DNA from 4 places in the Photobacterium sp. SP02 genome. Region 1 is predicted to be linked to each of the others. Evidence: predicted binding sites of a transcription regulator. Region 1 holds the regulator's gene; each other region holds the start of a gene.

Region 1 (5,236 bases):
CCAGCCTTTACAACTGGCTGACCGCCAAAGGCTACCAGGTACTGGTTGATCATCGTCTTGCCCATGATCTGGATGTGCCCGCTGAAGCGCTGTGCGATTTGCTCACCATAGGTGACCGCGCCAGCCTGGCCATTGTCGTCGGGGGGGACGGTAACATGTTAGGCGCCGCACGGGTACTCTCGCGCTTTGATATCTCTGTGATCGGCGTTAACCGCGGTAATCTGGGCTTCCTGACTGATTTAGATCCGGACAACTTCGAGCAGGAGCTGGAAAAGGTGCTGGACGGCGAGTTCGTCACCGAACAGCGCTTCCTGCTGGAAGCCGAAGTTCACCGTCATGGCCAGATAAAAAGCCGCAACACCGCACTCAATGAAGCCGTACTGCACCCGGACAAAATCGCCCATATGATTGAGTTCGAGGTCTACATCGATGAAAGCTTTGCGTTTTCTCAGCGCTCCGACGGCCTGATCATCGCCACCCCAACCGGCTCCACCGCCTATTCGCTGTCCGGTGGCGGCCCGATTCTCTCGCCGAGCCTTAATGCCATTACCCTGGTGCCTATGTTTCCCCATACCCTGTCATGCCGCCCGCTGGTGGTGGACGGCAACCGCAGGATCAAGCTGATTGTGCCTGACGACGGACGGACACTGGAAGTGAGCTGCGACGGACAGGTGTCGCTGCCGGTCAGCAGTGCGGCCAAGAGTCGGGAAGACCAGAGTTCACCGTGTCCGAGTACCCAGGCTTGTCTGGCCGGGGTGATGTCGCTGTCGGTGAGCTGGCCCAGCTCGCTGAATTCCAGATGCAGCGAGGTTAACAACTCATCCGCCACGGTTTCCTCCAGCAGCTCTTCGATGAGATGCTGCTGGAAGGTGCGCAAATCCTGCAGGCTTTCATGCGCCAGCCGGCCGTCTTTGCTCAGTAAAGACAGCCACTGAATCAGTCGGTTGGTAGTTTTGCCGGCCGCCGAGACCACCACCAGATCCTCAGTGCTGGAGTATTGCGCCAGAATATGGGCGACATTACGGTAACAGCTGGCATCCGCTAAACTGCTGCCGCCAAATTTGTGCAGCTGACGTTTCAGGGTCATTCACTGGCCTCCGCCGCTTTGGCAAAGGCCTGGACCAGATCGGCAATCAAATCATCGGCATCTTCCAGGCCCACAGACAGACGCAGCAGCGACGGCAAGATACCTGCCTCGCGCTGCGCCTCATCCGACATGGCTCGGTGGGTCATGCTGGCAGGATGCGCAATCAGACTTTCCGTGCCGCCCAGTGACTCAGCCAGAGAGAAATCGTTTAAAGACGCCACAAAAACTTCCAGTTGCTGCGTGCTGCCGGCCAGCTCAAAACTCAGCATGGAGCCAAAACCTTTTTGCTGCCGGGCCGCAATCTCATGACCCGGGTGATCAGCCAGGCTGGGGTGATAAATCTTGCCTACCAGCGGCTGGGTTTGCAGATAGGCCAGCAGCCGGGCAGCGTTTTCTTCATGGACACGCATACGCGCCATCAGAGTACGCACACCGCGCAGGGTCAGGTAAGCATCAAAGGGCGCGCCGGTGGCGCCGATACAGTTAGCCCACCAGGACAAGTTCTCGGCGTGCTCGCTGTCTTTGGCAATCAGCACCCCGCCAACCACATCGGAATGCCCATTGATATATTTGGTGGTGGAATGCACCACGAAGTCTGCGCCCAGGGCGATCGGCTGCTGCAGTGCCGGTGACAGAAACGTGTTGTCCACTGCCACCAGCGCCCCCGCATCGTGCGCCTGCTGGCACAGCTGCTCGACGTCGATCACCCGCAACAGCGGGTTGGACGGCGTTTCGACCCACACCAGTTTCGGCTTTTTCGCTAATGCCTCTGCCAGCGCCTGAGGGTTGCCCTGATCGACAAAAAGTACCTTGAAGTCACCTTTGCCGGCACGGGTATTGAACAAGCGGTAGGTGCCGCCGTAACAGTCATGGGGCGCCACAACCAGATCATCTGGCCCCAGTTGCGCCGTGGCCAGCAGGTTGATCGCCGCTGTACCACAGCTGGTCACCACACCGCCGGCCCCGCCTTCCAGCTCTGCCAGGGTGTCTGCCAATAAATTACGGGTCGGATTTCCCGAGCGGGAATAATCATACTGAGGTAAAGTCCCTAATTCAGGGAAGCCATAGGTTGAGGTCAAGTAAATAGGTGGCACCACTGCACGAAATTGCTGATCGGTTTCAATGCCGCTGCGAACAGCGATAGTAGCTGTTTTCTTGTCACTCATGTAATTTGCTTCCTTGTTTCTGGGACCAGGCCAGAGGCCGACGAGAGTAAGATGCCTCAACCTTAGCGAGATTTAAAAAAGACGTCAACACTTCTAGACGTCTATATGTCTTTGCTTGTGGCAGTAAATGCCGCTAAAATTCCCCCCATACAATATTTCAAAACCCTATATCGCTGAGAAGGTAAACAATGGCAAAGTGGAACGGTGAGTACATCAGCCCTTATGCGGAACATGGCAAGAAAAATGAGCAGGTCAAGAAAATCACTGTCTCTATCCCATTAAAGGTGTTGAAAATCCTCACAGATGAACGCACCCGCCGTCAGGTAAACAACCTTCGCCACGCCACCAACAGTGAACTGCTGTGCGAGGCATTCCTGCATGCTTACACCGGCCAGCCACTGCCAACGGATGAAGATATCCGCAAAGATCGTCCTGACGATTTGCCGGCAGAAGCCAAGGCCATCATGGACAGCCTGGGTATTGAATACGAAGACATCAACGAATAATCAAGATAACGCCCTGAGATAAAAAAAAACCAGCCATATGGCTGGTTTTTTCAATCATAAGCACACACTGTGTGTCATTACACTTCCATGTAACCCACAGGCATTTCGATACGGGCAACGCCGGATTCCACCGCCGCTACCGCAACCGCTTTGGCAACCCGTGGCAACAAACGCGGATCCATAGGTTTAGGGATAATATAGTCAGGACCGAACTCCAGCTTATCCACCCCTGCAGCTTTCACCACTTCTGCCGGCACCGGCTCTTTGGCCAGTTCGCGGATAGCGTTGACCGCCGCCAGTTTCATTTGATCGTTAATTTCGCTGGCACGCACATCCAACGCACCACGGAAAATAAACGGGAAACAAATAACGTTGTTCACCTGGTTCGGATAATCCGAACGGCCGGTTCCCATGATCAGATCATTGCGAACCGCATGGGCCAGCTCAGGTTTAATTTCCGGATCCGGGTTTGAGCAGGCAAACACGATCGGCTTGTCGGCCATCAGCTTGAGCGACTCAGGCGCCAGCAGATCCGGGCCAGAAACACCGACAAAGATATCCGCCCCTTCGATTACATCTTCCAGGGTGCGCTTGTCTGTGTTGTTGGCAAACAGTTGCTTATACTCGTTGATATCATCACGACGGGTGTGAATCACCCCTTTGCGATCCAGCATGTAGATTTTTTCACGCTGCGCGCCGCATTTGATCAACAGTTCCATACAGGCGACGGCCGCTGCGCCGGCACCCAGACAGATGATCACTGCTTCTTTGATATCTTTGCCCTGCAGCTCCAGTGCGTTCAGCATACCGGCAGCCGTTACAATCGCCGTACCGTGCTGGTCATCATGGAACACAGGCACCTGGCAGCGCTCGATCAGGCGCTTTTCAATCTCAAAACAATCGGGGGCTTTGATATCTTCCAGGTTAATACCGCCAAAGGTGTCGGCGATATTGGCCACAGTATCAACGAACTCGTCGATGGTACGGTGTTTCACTTCGATATCAATTGAATCCAGGCCAGCGAAACGCTTGAACAGCAGAGCCTTGCCTTCCATGACCGGCTTCGAGGCCAGCGGCCCCAGGTTACCCAAGCCAAGAATGGCCGTACCATTGGTAATCACAGCAACCATGTTGCCTTTACCTGTGTACTTATACACATTCTCTGCATTCTGGGCGATTTCCCGCACCGGCTCAGCCACACCAGGGCTGTAGGCCAGAGCGAGATCTTCTACTGTATTGGCAGGCTTGCTTAGTTCAACCGAAATTTTCCCGGGGACAGGGTAAGCATGATAGTGAAGTGCTTGTTGACGAAAATCTTCAGACATAATTATTAGAATCCTGAATGGATGGATGTTCTGTTCGGTTCGGTATTGAACAATCAATCATATTCGATAGCAGCACAAAATCCTAGTTCGCACAAGCTGGTAATACCAAGGCAATGACAGTGACAGGCCAGAAGATATGCAGGAGAAAACGAGCGGGAGTCATCACGACTAATAAATCAGTCATTTAAGGCAGGGAGAAACAGCAGACAGCAAAAAGGGACGCCTGAGCGTCCCTTTTCTCGACAGTGTCTTAACGCAATTACTTGCTAGACAGAGCGCCGAAACGCTTGTTGAATTTGTCGATACGGCCACCGGTGCTCACTTGACGCTGCTTACCAGTGTAGAATGGGTGACATTTGTCACACACATCCAGGTTGATGTCTTTTTTCATAGTTGAATTAAAGACAAAAGCGTTGCCGCAAGAACAACGTGCGTTTACAGCTGTGTATTCTGGGTGGATACCTTGTTTCATGGGAAACCTCTAAGCTAAGGCCGTGTCGCTCTCCCGATCCAAAGCCGGGCACCACACGTGGTTAATAAATACTGCCAGGCCAAAGGCGCTGGACAAATAGGCGGCGTATGATAATCAATCAGCCGACACAGATCAACCTGCAATCGCAGTGTCGTCTTGCTTTGCCTCACCCCCTGTGCAAGGTACACTGCCCTCTACCTGTAAGTATAAGTGATATCAGCCGATACCCATGACTGCCACCATCGCCAGGGTTGCCCTGCCCGTTCCGCTGGACAAAAGCTTCGACTACCTGATCCCATCAGGCCAACGGCCTGTGGTCGGTGGCCGGGTACGGGTGCCATTTGGCCGTCAGCAGCTGACCGGGATAGTCATTGCCCTGACCGGGCAGTCCGATTTTCCCCGCGACCAGCTCAAGCCCCTCAAGGCCGTTCTCGATAGCGAACCGCTGTGGCAGCCGCCATTGTTTCAGTTGCTGGAGTGGACCAGCCGCTACTACCAGTACCCTTTGGGCGATACGCTGGCCAATGCCCTGCCTTCGGCCCTACGTAAAGGCAGACCGGCCAATGCCGAGATTCGTTACTGGCAATTGACAGAAAAAGGTCAGGAACACCCTCTGGCGGCACTCAAACGGGCACCGCGGCAGGCAAAAGTACTGACGCTGCTGCGCCATGGCGCGCTGA
Region 2 (5,236 bases), on a different contig from region 1:
GGGCGTCCAGTCGATATAACGCCGCAATGTCGCAATATCAAAATCCTTGAACACGTGGATCCCCGGCTTTTGCGGCGCGGGAGGGGTGTAGCTATTCCAGTCGATCGCCACTTTATTGGCACGGGCCGCTTCCAGGCTGACAGGTGCACTTCGTGGACGCTTGCGGGCGTGTTGCTCACGCACCACCTCGTATTCCTGGTCAAGACGCTCAACAAACGCCGGCCGCTGGGCATCTGACAAGAGTGCCGAACATACCCCGACAGCACGCGAGGCGTTTGAGACATAAACGACCGGGGCATGGTAGTTCTGCTCAATTTTGACCGCCGTGTGGGCCTTGGAGGTGGTTGCCCCGCCAATCAGCAGAGGCAGATCAAACCCCTGACGCTCCATTTCTTTGGCGACATGCACCATTTCATCGAGTGAAGGCGTGATCAGCCCGGAGAGGCCGATAATATCGACCTTCTCTTCTTTGGCCACTTTCAGGATCTTGTCGCAAGACACCATGACACCCAGGTCGATGATCTCGTAGTTATTACACTGCAGCACCACACCGACAATGTTTTTGCCGATATCGTGCACATCGCCTTTCACCGTGGCGAGCAGTATTTTGCCGTTAGTACGTCCTGCTTGCTTCTCAGCATTGATGTAAGGTTCGAGATAGGCGACCGCCTGTTTCATCACCCGGGCTGATTTCACCACCTGAGGCAGGAACATTTTTCCTTCACCGAACAGATCACCGACTATATTCATCCCTGCCATCAAAGGCCCTTCTATGACCTCTAACGGTTTTTCTGCGTTCTGACGGGCTTCTTCGGTATCTTCAACAATAAACTCAGTGATCCCTTTGACCAGCGCATGGGACAGACGCTTATCGACCGGCCAGCCGCGCCATTCAGCGGCTGTTTTATCTTCTACCGCTTCGCCGCTGCCCCGGTATTTGTCCGCAAGATCCAGCAGGCGCTCAGTAGAATCATCCCGGCGGTTCAACACAACATCTTCCACCGCTTCGCGCAGCTCGTCTGCCAGGTCATCGTAAATGGCCAGCTGACCGGCATTCACTATGCCCATATCCATGCCATTTTTGAAACAGTGATACAGGAACACGGCATGAATCGCTTCCCGCACAGGATCATTACCACGGAACGAGAAAGACACATTCGATACGCCGCCCGAGACCATGGCGTGCGGCAGAGTGCGCTTGATGTCTCCCACGGCTTCAATGAAATCCACCGCGTAGTTATTGTGCTCATCAATCCCGGTGGCTACCGCAAAAATATTCGGGTCAAAAATGATATCTTCCGGCGGGTAACCCACCTCATCCACCAGAATGCGGTAGGCATTGGTACAGATCTCTATCTTACGCTCACGGGTATCGGCCTGACCGACCTCGTCGAACGCCATCACAATCACAGCTGCACCATAGCGGCGGATCAGTTTCGCCTGCTCAACAAACTTCTCTTTGCCTTCTTTGAGAGAAATTGAGTTAACAATGGGTTTTCCCTGCACGCACTTCAGGCCGGCTTCCAGTATTTCCCACTTTGAAGAGTCAATCATAATAGGGACGCGGGAAATTTCAGGCTCAGAAGCGCACAGATTCAGAAAGCGCACCATGGCAGCTTCGGCATCCAGCATGCCTTCGTCCATATTGATATCGATGATCTGAGCGCCGGCTTCCACCTGCTGACGCGCCACTTCCAGCGCTTCGTCATACAGCTCTTCTTTGATCAAGCGACGAAAACGGGCCGAACCTGTCACATTGGTGCGCTCACCGACATTGACAAATAAAGTGTCTTTTTCAATGGTCAGCGGCTCGAGACCTGACAAGCGGCAGGCAACAGGGATCTCAGGCAATGGACGTGGCGGGACATTCGCCGTCACCCGGGCCATTTCACGAATATGCTCTGGCGTGGTACCACAGCAACCGCCCACCAGGTTCAGGAAGCCGGACTCTGCCCACTCTTTGATATGCTCGGCCATTTCAGCGGCTTCCAGATCATATTCGCCAAACGCATTAGGCAGGCCGGCATTCGGGTGCGCTGAGACCGCACACTCCGAAATACGCGATAATTCTTCCACATACTGACGCAGCTCATCCGGTCCCAATGCACAGTTAAGGCCAAACGAAATAGGTTTGACGTGCCGCAGAGAATTGTAAAAGGCTTCAGTGGTTTGTCCTGATAAGGTACGGCCGGAGGCATCGGTGATTGTGCCTGAAATCATGACAGGTAAAGTCACACCCAGCTCTTCAAAGACCGTATCCACGGCAAACGCACAGGCTTTGGCATTCAGGGTATCAAAAATCGTTTCGATCAGGATGATATCGGCCCCGCCGGCTATCAGGGCGCGGGTTGATTCGGAATACGCTTCTACCAGCAGATCAAACGACACGTTCCTGAAACCGGGATCGTTGACATCCGGCGATATCGAACAGGTACGGTTGGTCGGGCCGAGCACACCGGCCACAAAGCGCGGCTTGTCCGGGGTTTTCGCCGTCCATTCATCAGCCACCTGGCGGGCCAGCTTAGCCGCTTCGAAATTAATCTCAGCGCTCAGGCTCTCCATGTCATAGTCAGCCATGGCGATGGTCGTTGCGTTGAAGGTGTTGGTCTCAAGAATATCGGCGCCGGCTTCAAGGTAAGCGGAATGAATATCCTTGATCAGTTGCGGCTGGGAGAGTACCAGCAGATCATTATTGCCTTTAAGATCCGAATGCCAATCAGAAAAACGTTCACCACGGTAATCCTCTTCATCCAGCTTGTAGCTCTGGATCATGGTGCCCATGCCCCCATCGATAATGAGGATCTGTTCCTTAAGTCGCTTTTGTAATAAATCCGTTCCCTTCGACACTGCTTACTTCCTTACACTTAAACCTATCAGCTGCTAACATCCTATCACAGCCTGATTGGAAATCTAGACGTCCATACATCGTTTGCGAAAACTTATTATCCAAGCGTAAGCCTAAAGTTTTTATGGCTATCAGAGGCCCGAACATTTATATTTTGTCACAATTTTTGCTTAACACTTTAACAACAGATGAGGATCAAGGATGTCGGTATACAGTACCCTCTGTTTTCTCGCCGCCGCCGCGATGGTTATTGCCTTTATTAACCACAAAATAGGCAAGATGCAAACCACTATCGCCATCACAGCCGGTGCTATTATTTTATCGCTCGGGATTGTGATCGCAGGTCACAACGGCTGGTTTCACCTGGAAGAAATCGCTGCAGAGCAGCTGGGTCAGATCGACTTCGAAAGCTTTCTGCTAAAAGGCATACTGGGCTTCCTGCTTTTTGCCGGCGGTTTAGGGATCAAGCTGCCACATCTCGAAGATCAAAAATGGGAAATCACCATTCTGGCTCTGGGGGCCACACTGTTCTCCACTTTTTTCATCGGTGGCAGTCTGTGGTGGATATGCCAGATGCTGGGAATCCAGTTTGACCTGATTTACTGCCTGCTGTTCGGCGCATTAATTTCACCGACCGACCCGATAGCCGTGCTGGCGATAGTGAAAAAACTGCACGCACCGCGCCGCATCTCCACCCAAATTGAAGGTGAGTCGCTGTTTAACGATGGTTTTGGTCTGGTCATCTTTGTGACTTTGTTTACCATCGCCTTTGGTGATGAAGCCCCTACTGTGCTGGGCGTTGGCCATCTTTTCCTGCAGGAAGCCATTGGTGGTATAACCTATGGTTTTGTTCTCGGCCTGCTGTTCCATTACCTGATCAGTTCGACCGATGATCACTCCATGGAGCTGCTGCTGACCCTGGGGATCCCAACGGCAGGGTATGCTTTTGCCGATGTGATTCATGTGTCCGGGCCGCTCGCTATGGTGGTCTCCGGTATCATGATAGGCAACTGGACCCGTTATATCGGCTTTTCTAAAGAGAGTGAAGATCATCTGGATCACTTCTGGGAGTTGGTTGATGAGTTCCTGAACGGTGTACTCTTCCTGCTGATTGGTATGAGCATGCTGTCATTCAGCTTCCATGAGGAAGACTGGACACTGATGGTGATTGCGGTACCGCTGGTGCTGCTGGCGCGCTATCTGAGTGTGAAGCTGTCATATCTTGGCTTTAAACGCTATCGCCAATACAATCCCGAATCGGTGAAGATCCTCACCTGGGGTGGCTTGCGTGGCGGTCTGGCTCTGGCGATGGCGATGGCAATTCCTGCCGGCGTTATCGTCATTCCGGAAAAAAACATTGATGTGAAAGAGATTATCCTGGTGATGACCTATTCGGTTGTGGTGTTCTCTATCCTGATCCAGGGTTCAACCATCACACCAATGATCGAAAAAGCGAAACTCTGGGAAGCAAATAAAGCAAAAGAAAATGAGCCAGCGGCTCCGGCTCACCCGCAGCCGGAAACCGCTCCCAAATCTTGAATACCCGAATCCTGACCATGAAAAAGACCTGCTTTGGCAGGTCTTTTTGTTTGCGAGGGCAACCTCAATCAGTCGTCCTTGGTGAATTTGTCTTCCGAGAAATGCTCCAGATCATAAGGCGTTTGCTGGTAGACACAATAATTCAGCCAATTAGCAAACAGCAGATGACCATGACTGCGCCAACTTGCCACAGGCGGTTTATCCGGATCATTATCCTGATAATAATTCACAGGAATCTTGGGCTCCATCCCTTCCCCCAAATCACGCATATATTCATTATGTAATGTATGGGCATCGTATTCAGGATGTCCGGTCACGAAGACATTGCGCTTATCTTTGGTGGCGGCCAGATACACGCCTGCCTGATCAGAGGTGGCCAGAATGTCCAGAGCAGTGTGCTCGGATAAAAACTCAGGCGAGAAGTCAGCATAACGGGAGTGAGGAGCCCAAAAGGTATCGTCAAACCCTCTCAGAAGAGGATGATGGGGATTGTGGACTCTATGGGTGTAGATACCTGATAATTTCTCTTTGCGGGTACGCTTAGGCAAATCGTACATCAGCTTAAGCCCAGCCTGAGCGGCCCAGCACACATACATGGTCGAAGTCACATGCCCTTTCGCCCAGTTCAGAATGGCCTGGATTTCTTCCCAGTACAGCACATCTTCAAACTGCACCAGGCCCAGCGGAGCACCTGTCACAATCAAGCCGTCGAAATTTCGGTGCTTCACCATTTCGAACTGCCGGTAGAAGGTGTCCAGATGCTCCATTGGCGTATTTTTCGTCGGGCGGTTATCAATCCGCAATAACTCAACATCCACCTGCAGAGGACTGTTTGATAACAGACGGAGAAAC
Region 3 (5,236 bases), on a different contig from region 1:
CGGGGATCCTGCGCCAGTACTTCTTCAATCACCGCCTGTTGATAGGCCGCATCTTCGCCATCAAGCTGAGCCAGTGCTGCGGGGGTAAATTCGACGGGAAGCAGTTCTGGTGTCTCTGCCGCAAAGCCGCCGCTGGCATCCGGCACACTGTCGGAATAGGGAATGTAGGGCTTGATGTCAATGACAGGCGTGCCGTCAACCAAATCCACACCGGCCAAATCCAACAGGACCTGACCTTTTTCATGCCGCACGCCGATCAGCCTGATAGCTGACATTCCTATGCCGTTAGGGCGAAAAGTGGCCCGGCTGGCAAAGACGCCGATGCGGTCATTACCGCCCAGTCTGGGCGGTCTCACGGTAGGACGCCAGCCCGCCGGCAGGTTCTGATCAAATAAAAACAACAGCCACAAATGGCTGAACTGCTCTATGCCTCTGATCGATTCCGGCGTGTTCGCATCGCCGCAAAGCACCAGGGTTGCTCTGGCGCTGGGTACCAGACCGGGCTGACGGGGAACGGCGAATTTCTCTTTGTAAGGGGAGTGGATGACACCAATCGGCTCAATCTGAAAAGTCATTTTCTCTGTCATTCGTGCATGTCGCTGCAGATCTTATCTGCCAGACCTTAGCACATCTCAATGTGGTGTTGCTGAAAATCTTGTTGTAGGAAAACCGTATTGAGTGTTATGTTATACTATAACATTTAATGCGAGGAGGCATGATGAAACCAGATATCCATCCCGAGTACCGTAAAGTGGTGTTTCACGACACTAGCGTAGATAAATATTTCGTTGTCGGTTCGACACTGAAGACAGATAAAACCATCACATGGCAGGACGGCAAGGAGTACCCCTACTTCTTGCTGGACGTGTCGTCTGAATCGCACCCTTTCTACACCGGCAAGCAGCGGGTGATTAAGACAGAAGGCCGGATGGCAAACTTTAACCGCCGTTTTGCGGCGTTTGGAAATAAGGAAGCACAATGAAGGTATTAAGCTCACTCAAAAGCGCCAAGCTGCGCCATAGAGATTGCCAGGTGGTCAAGCGACGTGGCCGCATTTACGTGATTTGCAAATCAAATCCACGTTTTAAAGCCGTACAGGGCACGGTGAAAAAGAAGAAGTAAACGACCGGGCTGTCTGGTCGCTTCATTGTTCCCCATCCCAGAACAACAAAAGCCCCGTTGCAGGGGCTTTTGAACTTTTATCGGCAAGGTGTTGCGAGGCGATGGCTTACCAGCCTTTGACGATGCCGCCTTTGAAGATCTCCATCGCTGCATCGTTCACCGCATCAGACTGATATGCTTTAATGAAGGTCTGCACGTTTTCGGCATTCACATTATCTTCACGGGCAACAATCAGGTTCACATAAGGTGACTCTTTGCCTTCCACAAAGATACCGTCGTGATCCGGAGACAGGTCGATAGTGCTGGCATAGGTGTTGTTGATAATGGCCAGTTTGACGTCATCCAGAGAACGCGGCAGTTGCGGTGCTTCCAGCTCAACGATGTCCAGATTCTTTGGATTTTCAACGATATCCAGCACAGTGGCTGTCAGGCCTGCGCCGTCTTTCAGTTTGATCAGGCCTTGTTGCTGCAGCAACAGCAGTGAGCGGCCCAGGTTGGTTGGATCGTTTGGCACTGCGATCTGATCACCGTCTTGCAGCTCATCGATAGAAGCGATTTTGCTTGAGTAGGCGGCAATCGGGTAAACAAAGGTGTTACCGGCAATCGCGAACTTGTAGCCACGGTCTTTAATTTGCTGATCCAGGTAAGGTTTATGCTGGAAGGCGTTCACGTCAATCGAGCCTTCTTCCAGCGCCGCGTTAGGTGACACATAGTCGGTGAAAGTGATCAGCTCAACGTCCAGGCCATACTTGTCTTTGGCTTCTTTGGCGGCCACTTCAGCTACCTGTGCTTCAGCACCGGCCATCACACCCACTTTGATTTTGCTGTTGTCAGCCGCAGCGGTGGATTCTTGTTTCTCGCCACAGCCGGTCAGTGCCAGAGCTGACGCCAGACCCGCGACTGCAAAGAAATGTTTAATATTCAGAGCCATTGTACTTCTCCTATTGTTCAGGGAATCCCTGTACTTTGTTGTCGTTGTATTTCTGTAACTTATCGGTTTCGCCGGCAAGCCATGTCCGGCGGATGTGAGTTTTCTGTTGTGTTCTCGTCAAACTTATCTGTGGTCGACGCGGCGGACCAGATGATCCCCGGCGGACTGGATCAGCTGTACTAACACGACCAGCATGATCACAGTGATCATCATGACTGTGCCGTCAAAGCGCTGATAACCATAGCGGATACCGACATCACCTAAACCGCCGCCGCCAACCGTGCCTGCCATGGCCGAGTAGCTGACCAGGGTGACCAGAGTAATAGTGACGGCATTAATAATGCCCGGCAGCGCTTCCGGCAGCAGCACCTTGCGAATGATTTGCACCGGTGTGGCACCCATAGCTTGCGCGGCTTCAACCAGACCGCTGGGCACTTCGAGCAGCGCACCTTCCACCAGGCGGGCGATAAAGGGAATCGCGCCGACTGTCAGTGGCACAATGGCCGCCGCAGTTCCTATGGAGCTGCCCACCACAAAGCGGGTGAACGGAATAATGGCCACCAGCAGAATAATGAACGGGATCGAGCGGCCGATATTGACCACACCACCCAGCACCTTATTCAAGCCCGGATTGGCCAGCAGGCCGTTGGGTTTGGTCAGGTGCAGAGCGACACCGACAGGAATACCGATAGCGAAACCAATCAGGCCGGAGGCGAAGACCATCATCAGTGTTTCGCCTAAAGCGTCCGTCAGCAGACCAATCAGGCGTTCGTTGGTTTGCCACCAGGTGGCGATAGAATCAAGCAACATAACCCAGCACCTCTACATTTACTTTGTGTTCGCGAAGGAAAGCGATGGTTTGTTGTGTCGCTTCTTCAGAGCCAAAAAATTCCGCCAGCATCAGGCCGAACTTCACACCGCCGGCATAATCCATGTCGGCACTCAGAATGTTGGCATCGATACCGAACTGCCGCGATGCCTGACTGAGCAGCGGCGCATCCACGGAAGCGCCGGTGAACTCCAGCCGTATCAGCGGATAGTTTGTTGCGGTACGCTCGGTTTCCAGGCGCGCTTTATAATCTTCCGGTATCGACAGATCTAAGGTAGAACGGATAAATTCACGTGCCAGTTCTGTTTTCGGATGGGCAAAGATATCACCCACCGGACCTTTCTCGACCAGCTCGCCGTTGCCTATGATGGCCACTTCTGAGCAGATGCTTTTCACCACGTTCATCTCATGGGTGATCAGTAAAATGGTCAGGTTCAGCTTATTATTGATTTCTTTCAGTAACTCAAGAATGGACTGGGTGGTGGCCGGATCCAGTGCGCTGGTGGCTTCGTCACACAGCAGGACTTTAGGATCAGAGGCCAGGGCACGGGCAATCGCTACCCGCTGTTTTTGTCCGCCGCTGAGGTTTGACGGGTAGGACTGATGTTTGTCAGCCAAGCCAACCAGATTGAGCAATTCGGTCACTTTGCGTTTGCTTTCCGCTTTATCCGTGCCGGCCAGTTCCAGCGGCAGCGCGACATTGTCGAAAACGGTGCGGGACGATAACAGGTTAAAATGCTGGAAAATCATGCCGATTTTACGGCGAGCCAGCGTCAATTCCTGATTAGAGAGCTGAGTGAGATCGATACCATCAACAATGATGTGCCCTGAGGTCGGCTTCTCAAGCAAGTTAACGCAACGTATCAGGGTACTTTTTCCCGCACCGGACGCACCGATTACACCAAAAATCGTGCCTTGCTCAATGCTGAGGTTGATATCGCGTAAGGCGTGGATGTCTTTATCCCCGACTCTGAAGGTTTTATTGACCCTGTTGATCTCTATCATGCTGTGTCCTGCTACTGCTTTTTTAACTTGCTCGCTGTGTTGTAAACCAGCATAGCTTTATGGTCGTAATTTCGCCTGCATTAGTGTTTTTGTGTGTGGTTTAAGCGATAGACCTTGTCATCTTCTTGTGTTATCGGAATTTTTCCGTGTCATCTGTTGTTGGATGCTAGGGTGTCTAGATGGCTAAGTCAATAGATATTTTTACGTCTAGACGGCTAAATCAAAAAACGCTGCGATTAAGCCGGAAAAGTGTCAGCCCGTCTGCCTGAGGATAAAGAGATGATTCCGCGTGTCAGCCATGCCATAATTTAGCGAATTTGATTTCTATCTTTAGGTGATCGCTTGGCTAAGCCTGCTGTGTTTATTGATCGTGACGGCGTCATTAACGTTGATCACGGCTATGTCCATACTGTTGACGACTTTGAATATATCGAAGGGGTGTTTGACGCCTGCAAGAAACTGAAAGAGCAGGGCTACCTTCTGGTACTGGTGACCAATCAGGCCGGTATTGCCAGAGGCATGTATACCGAAGATGAATTTCTGACCCTGACAGAGTGGATGGACTGGAATTTTGTCGATAACGGTGTCGAATTTGACGGGATCTATTACTGCCCGCACCACCCGACAGAAGGAAAGGGCGATTATCTGCAAGATTGTGATTGCCGCAAGCCCAAACCAGGCATGTTTATTTCAGCCCGCGATTTTCTGAAGATTGATATGGCCCGTTCAGTGATGATTGGCGATAAAACCGATGACATGACAGCGGCGCAAGCAGCGGACGTGGGCACCAGAATTCTGGTGCGTACCGGTAAGCCAGTCACTCCTGAAGGGGAGGTACTGGCATCGGTTGTGCTCGACAGTGTCGCTGAGGTACCGGCCTGGTTAGCGGCCAACCACTAACTGTCCGGCATTTTCAAGGTTCACAAAAACAGACACGCTCAAACCGTGTCTGTTTTTTTATATCTGTATAGTGAGCACCCTGATGGCCTGTCTGGTGGGCCAGAATATCAGGTCAGTATTTTCCCTCTGATGCAGGGTTAAATATAAGCTTATGTTTTTATTGTCAAATGGTGAGCTGGCTGCTGTTTGGGTCATCATTAGTTATACAACCAACTGCTATACTCACTACACCAAGGAACAGGCTGACTAATGACAGGAGTCATTTACTTTCATGCTTTCATACTTTTTGCGCCGTTTGGTGCTGGTCATCCCCACTTTTATCGGCATTACAATTCTGATTTTTGCCCTCACCCGTTTTGTGCCGGGCGGGCCGGTCGAGCGTATGCTGGCCAGTATTCAGGCGCAGCAAAGTATGTCTATGTCCCCGTCCATGGCAGGGGAAAGTAATG
Region 4 (5,236 bases), on a different contig from region 1:
AAAATTCACTGTGGCAGGCAGTACCGGAATTTCTGCGTCAGTTTGATGAGAAACTGCACCAGCACCTGGGCGAAAGCCTGCCGCTGGATGCGGCGCCGGTCAAGTTCTCGTCCTGGATGGGCGGCGACCGTGACGGTAACCCGTTTGTGACGGGCGAAATTACCCGCGAAGTCTTGCTGCTGTCGCGCTGGAAAGCGGCCGACCTGTATCTCAATGATATCCAGGAGCTGGTCAGCGAACTGTCTATGGTGGAGTGCAACAGCGAAGTGCGTGAACTGGCCAATGGTGCCCACGAACCGTATCGTGAAATCATCAAAGGCCTGCGGACTTTACTGACCCAGACCCGCGATGTGCTGGATGCTCAGATCAAGGGCAGCGACAGCGTACCGAAAGTGGCGATCCTGGAAGACATAGATCAACTGTGGCAACCGCTGCACGCCTGTTACCGCTCACTGCATGAGTGCGGCATGTCTATCATTGCTGATGGCTTACTGCTGGATACCCTGCGCCGTATTCAATGTTTCGGCGTCCACCTGGTGCGCCTGGATATCCGTCAGGAAAGCACACGCCATTCGAATGCCATTTCTGAGCTGACCCGCTATCTGGGCCTGGGCGACTACGATCAGTGGAGCGAGCAGGACAAAGTGGCTTTCCTGGTTCGTGAACTGGCGTCAAATCGTCCTTTGCTGCCCCGTAACTGGCAGCCATCGGAAGCGGTACAGGAAGTGCTGGATACCTGCCGTGTCGTGGCTGAGCAGCCGCGTCAGGCGCTGGGAGCCTATGTGATTTCCATGGCGCGTACCGCCTCGGATGTGCTGGCGGTCCATCTGCTGCTCAAAGAATCCGGCTGCACCTTCCGTCTGGATGTCTGCCCTCTGTTTGAAACTCTGGACGACCTCAATAATGCAGAGTCTGTCATTACCCAGCTGATGAACATCGACTGGTACCGCGGTTTCATCCAGAACCACCAAATGGTGATGATCGGCTATTCCGACTCAGCCAAAGATGCCGGTGTCACCGCCGCTGGCTGGGCGCAATACCGCGCCATGGAAGCTCTGGTCAATGTGTGTGACGAGGCCGGTGTTGAACTGACTCTGTTCCACGGTCGTGGCGGTAGTATTGGCCGTGGCGGTGCGCCTGCGCACGCCGCCCTGCTGTCTCAGCCGCCGCGCAGCCTCAAAGGCGGCCTGCGGGTGACCGAACAAGGCGAGATGATCCGCTTTAAGCTGGGTCTGCCTGATGTGGCCGTCAACAGCCTGAATCTGTACGCCAGTGCCATTCTGGAAGCCAACCTGCTGCCGCCGCCGGCGCCTAAGCAGCAATGGCGTGATGTGATGGACGTGCTGTCAGATGTTTCCTGCGAAGCCTATCGCTCGGTGGTCCGCGGCCATGACTCCTTCGTGCCTTATTTCCGTGCGGCAACGCCAGAAATGGAACTGGGCAAACTGCCATTGGGTTCACGTCCGTCCAAACGAAACCCGCAAGGCGGCGTAGAAAGCTTGCGCGCCATCCCGTGGATTTTCGCCTGGAGTCAGAACCGTCTGCTGCTGCCGGCCTGGCTGGGCGCCGGTAAAGCGATTCAGCATGTCATCGATCAGGGCCATTCTGAGCTGCTGGAAGAAATGTGCCGTGAATGGCCATTCTTCTCAACACGACTAGGTATGCTGGAAATGGTGTACAGCAAAACCAACATCCAGATTGCCGAATACTATGATCAGCGGCTGACCGATAAGAGTTTATGGCCGCTGGGACAGGAACTTCGCGATCAGCTGCAACACGATATCAAGGTGGTGCTCAACGTCGAGAACAGCGACCACCTGATGGAACAGGATCCCTGGGGGGCAGAATCTATCCGGCTGCGCAATGTCTATGTTGAGCCACTCAACATGCTGCAGGCGGAATTACTGCACCGTACCCGCCAGCTGGAGAGTGAGTCGCCGATTCTGGAAGAAGCCCTGATGGTCACCATTGCCGGTATTGCCGCCGGAATGCGCAATACGGGTTAATTTTTCGCCTCTTCGCAACATCAAACAGGTCACCGGCAGGTGGCCTGTTTTTTTGTTCACAATTTAGACAGCATGACTTTTTTCATTTCAACTAAGGTCTATATGAGTGCTGTGAATCAATTTGATTGAAACTTTGTGCACTGCGCGCAGTCTACATAATTGGACGAGCGTCACAAGATAGGTAATTGCTCACTGTTCATCATAGAATATTTATGCTTCCAGTGGTTGCAGAGAATAATTTGATGATATCCTATGTGATCTCGACCGGGCACTGCAACAAGACGATTATAAAAACGCCTGAGAGCGGAAGGGTAACGTTACGCCTGGTCGGTTTATTTTTTTGTAGTATTTTAACGGATAGAAGAGATGTCACTACCACACGTCATATTGACCGTGCTGAGTTCGCGCGATGCGACCGGCTACGACATAACAAAAGAGTTTTCTCACAGTATCGGCTATTTCTGGAAAGCCAGTCATCAGCAGGTTTACCGTGAGCTAAACAAAATGGCCACCAACAATCAGGTTACCTGCAAACTGGAACCTCAGGAAGGCAAGCCGGATCGCAAGGTCTACTCTATCACTGATCTGGGCCGTCAGGCGCTGTTTGAGTGGTTCCAGGAGCCAGCCCGCAATCCGACCATTCGTGATGAATTCTCTGCCAAACTCCTGGTTTGCGGTGTTCACAACTCACTGCCTATGCAGCGCCAGTTGGAAGCACTGATCGAGGAATCACACACCCTGATGAACCATTACCACGAGCTGGAAAAAGTCCATTTCGCCAATTACAAAGAAATGGACAGACAGTCGCGTCTCGATCGCCTGACACTGCGTCGCGGGATCCATAACCGACAGGCTTGGATCGACTGGGCGGAAGAAGTCCTGGTGGAACTGCAGGATATCGACAGCGCCGACAGCAACGTCGCCATGGCCGCTGAGTAACCCTGCAGACCCCAATGCACTGGCATCAGTGACCTATCGGCTCCTCAGCCACTCAAGGGCCGATTCGTCATGTGCCAGCCAGATACAAAAAAAGCCGCAATGCGGCTTTTTCTTTTTCCTGTCCGATACCGCCATCAGGCAATGACGTCAGCTTCGGCACGCACACCTAAAGTGTGGCAGATAGCATAAGTCAGCTCAGCGCGGTTAAGGGTGTAGAAGTGGAAATCTTTGACCCCCTCGCGGCTCAGTACCCGCACCATATCAATCGCGTTACTGGCTCCCACCATCTGACGGCTCAGTAAATCGTCATCCAGCCCCTGATATTGTTTCTCTAACCAGTTCGGGATTTTCACATTATTGGCCTGCGCGAAGCGCTTGGCCTGCTTCATGTTCACCACAGGCAGGATACCCGGGACGATTTCAACATCAATACCGGCGGCCACGCAGCGGTCGCGAAAACGCAGGTAGCTTTCAACATCAAAAAAGAACTGAGTGATTGCACGGCTGGCACCGGCATCGACTTTACGCTTGAGGTTAATCAGGTCAGCCTGGGCACTTTTCGCTTCCGGATGCACTTCAGGGTAAGCCGCCACTGAAATATCGAAATCCGCTTCCGCACGCAGCAACTCGACCAGATCGACCGCATACATGTCCGGCTTACCGCCCTGTGGCGGCAAATCGCCCCGCAGCGCCACGATATTGCGGATCCCGCTTTTCCAGTAATCGCGGGCGATGGCACGCAGTTCATCACGCGTGGCATCGATACAGGTCAGGTGAGGCGCGGCCAGCAGGCCAGTCTGCTCTTTGATGTCTTTGATGATAGAGTGGGTACGGTCACGCTCGCCTGAGTTGGCACCGTAAGTCACAGATACAAATTTCGGCTTGAGCGTTTTCAGGCGATGGATGGACGACCAGAGGGTTTCTTCCATCGCAGGCGAACTTGGCGGAAAGAATTCAAATGATACATTGATGGCACCGTTCAGATCGGCGATGTTTTGATTTAACGCATCCAAGTGACTGGCGTAAGAATAACCCATAATTGAAACCTTCCTGCTGCTGGCCTGCGGCCTTCCCTCTGAACCCTGACGCCAAACAACCATTTAGACGTCTATATGTCCACAGAATGTCTTGTAACCAAATTAATGTCAACCGCGTGAACATGAATTTTTCTCAACATCAAAACCCAGTTTATTCAAGTCCAGAGTTTTACTGTGCCGATTGCCCGCCAGGCAGCACCAATGCGGGGAAAAAACAGAATCAAGAAACAAAAAGGGCAGCTCACGGCTACCCTTTGGATCTATCTCATAACGGGAAAATCTTACAAAAGCCGCGCCAGCCGGTTCAAATCCGACAATAACGCCCCTGCCGTGACATCCCGGCCCGCGCCAGGGCCGCGGATAACCAGCGGATTGTCCCGGTACCAGCGGCTTTCAATCGCAAAGATGTTGTCGCACGGCAGCAGGTTCGCCAGCGCATGCTCAGGCTCCAGCGCTTCCAGGCCCACCACGGCGTGACCGTTTTTGTCCAGCCGCGCGATATAGCGCAGCACTTTTCCCTCGCGCTGCGCTTTGCTCAGGCGTGCCTGCAAACGCTCATCAAGCACATCACTGTGTTCAAAAAAGGCGTCCAGACTCAAAGCTGCCAGCTCTTCGGGCACCAATGACTCGACTTTGACCTGCTCAGGCTCCAGTGCCAGTCCGGATTCACGGGCTAAAATCACCAGCTTTCGCATTACATCGCTGCCGTCCAGATCGTGGCGCGGATCCGGCTCCGTCAGCCCCTGCTGCCAGGCCTGTTCAAGCAACTGACTGAAAGGCAGGCTGCCATCGAACTGCTGGAACAGCCAGGACAGAGTGCCCGAGAAAATGCCGGATACGGCAATAATCGTATCCCCGCTGTCGCGCAAATCTTTGACCGTATGGTTGACCGGCAATCCGGCCCCCACAGTGGCGTTATACAGCCAGTGGCGGCTGCTTTTATCGAACGCATCCACCACAGCGCGGTAGACTTTGCCTTTTGCAGAACCGGCGACTTTGTTGGCCGAGATCAGATGCAAGCCGTGGCTGGCAAATTCCGGGTAACGCTCTGCCAGTGCTTTGCTGGCGGTGACATCCAGTACCACCAGCTCATCATAGTCATGCTGCCCCAGAGCCGGCAGCCAGTCCGTGCCGTCTGTGGCTTCATCATCAAACCGGGTCAGTGCCTGAACTGGCTCAATGCCCTGCAGATCCAGCCAGTAGCGCCGGCTGTCGGCCACCCCTATCAGGGTAAAGCTCATGCCGTGACGCTTT

The links. Region 1 encodes MetJ, which represses methionine synthesis genes. Its sites were predicted from a motif close to TTAGACNTNTANANGTCTAA; they were not measured.
Region 2: a site for MetJ is predicted at 2,903-2,922, ahead of metH (methionine synthase). Genes of this name have one in related genera too.
Region 3: a site for MetJ is predicted at 4,087-4,106, ahead of metN (methionine ABC transporter ATP-binding protein MetN). Genes of this name have one in related genera too.
Region 4: a site for MetJ is predicted at 4,046-4,065, ahead of metF (methylenetetrahydrofolate reductase). Genes of this name have one in related genera too.

Annotation. Positions count from the first base shown of each region.
Region 1 covers NZ_JASJOJ010000044.1:19,113-24,348, reverse strand. The annotation lists partial or broken gene nadK (NAD(+) kinase) at 1-689, shown strand, start outside; partial or broken gene P0Y67_RS16545 (amino acid kinase family protein) at 683-1,087, opposite strand; gene P0Y67_RS16540 (O-succinylhomoserine (thiol)-lyase) at 1,084-2,253, opposite strand; gene metJ (met regulon transcriptional regulator MetJ) at 2,442-2,759, shown strand; gene P0Y67_RS16530 (malic enzyme-like NAD(P)-binding protein) at 2,837-4,084, opposite strand; gene rpmE (50S ribosomal protein L31) at 4,344-4,556, opposite strand; gene priA (primosomal protein N') at 4,786-5,236, shown strand, end outside.
Region 2 covers NZ_JASJOJ010000095.1:3,328-8,563, forward strand. The annotation lists gene metH (methionine synthase) at 1-2,847, opposite strand, end outside; gene P0Y67_RS21520 (cation:proton antiporter) at 3,047-4,384, shown strand; gene metA (homoserine O-acetyltransferase MetA) at 4,453-5,236, opposite strand, start outside.
Region 3 covers NZ_JASJOJ010000017.1:5,741-10,976, reverse strand. The annotation lists gene tsaA (tRNA (N6-threonylcarbamoyladenosine(37)-N6)-methyltransferase TrmO) at 1-575, opposite strand, end outside; gene P0Y67_RS09535 (type B 50S ribosomal protein L31) at 719-982, shown strand; gene ykgO (type B 50S ribosomal protein L36) at 979-1,122, shown strand; gene P0Y67_RS09525 (MetQ/NlpA family lipoprotein) at 1,229-2,053, opposite strand; gene P0Y67_RS09520 (methionine ABC transporter permease) at 2,177-2,863, opposite strand; gene metN (methionine ABC transporter ATP-binding protein MetN) at 2,853-3,887, opposite strand; gene gmhB (D-glycero-beta-D-manno-heptose 1,7-bisphosphate 7-phosphatase) at 4,230-4,787, shown strand; gene P0Y67_RS09505 (ABC transporter permease subunit) at 5,059-5,236, shown strand, end outside.
Region 4 covers NZ_JASJOJ010000028.1:52,316-57,551, forward strand. The annotation lists gene ppc (phosphoenolpyruvate carboxylase) at 1-2,006, shown strand, start outside; gene P0Y67_RS13385 (PadR family transcriptional regulator) at 2,373-2,945, shown strand; gene metF (methylenetetrahydrofolate reductase) at 3,080-3,982, opposite strand; partial or broken gene P0Y67_RS13395 (bifunctional aspartate kinase/homoserine dehydrogenase II) at 4,264-5,236, opposite strand, start outside.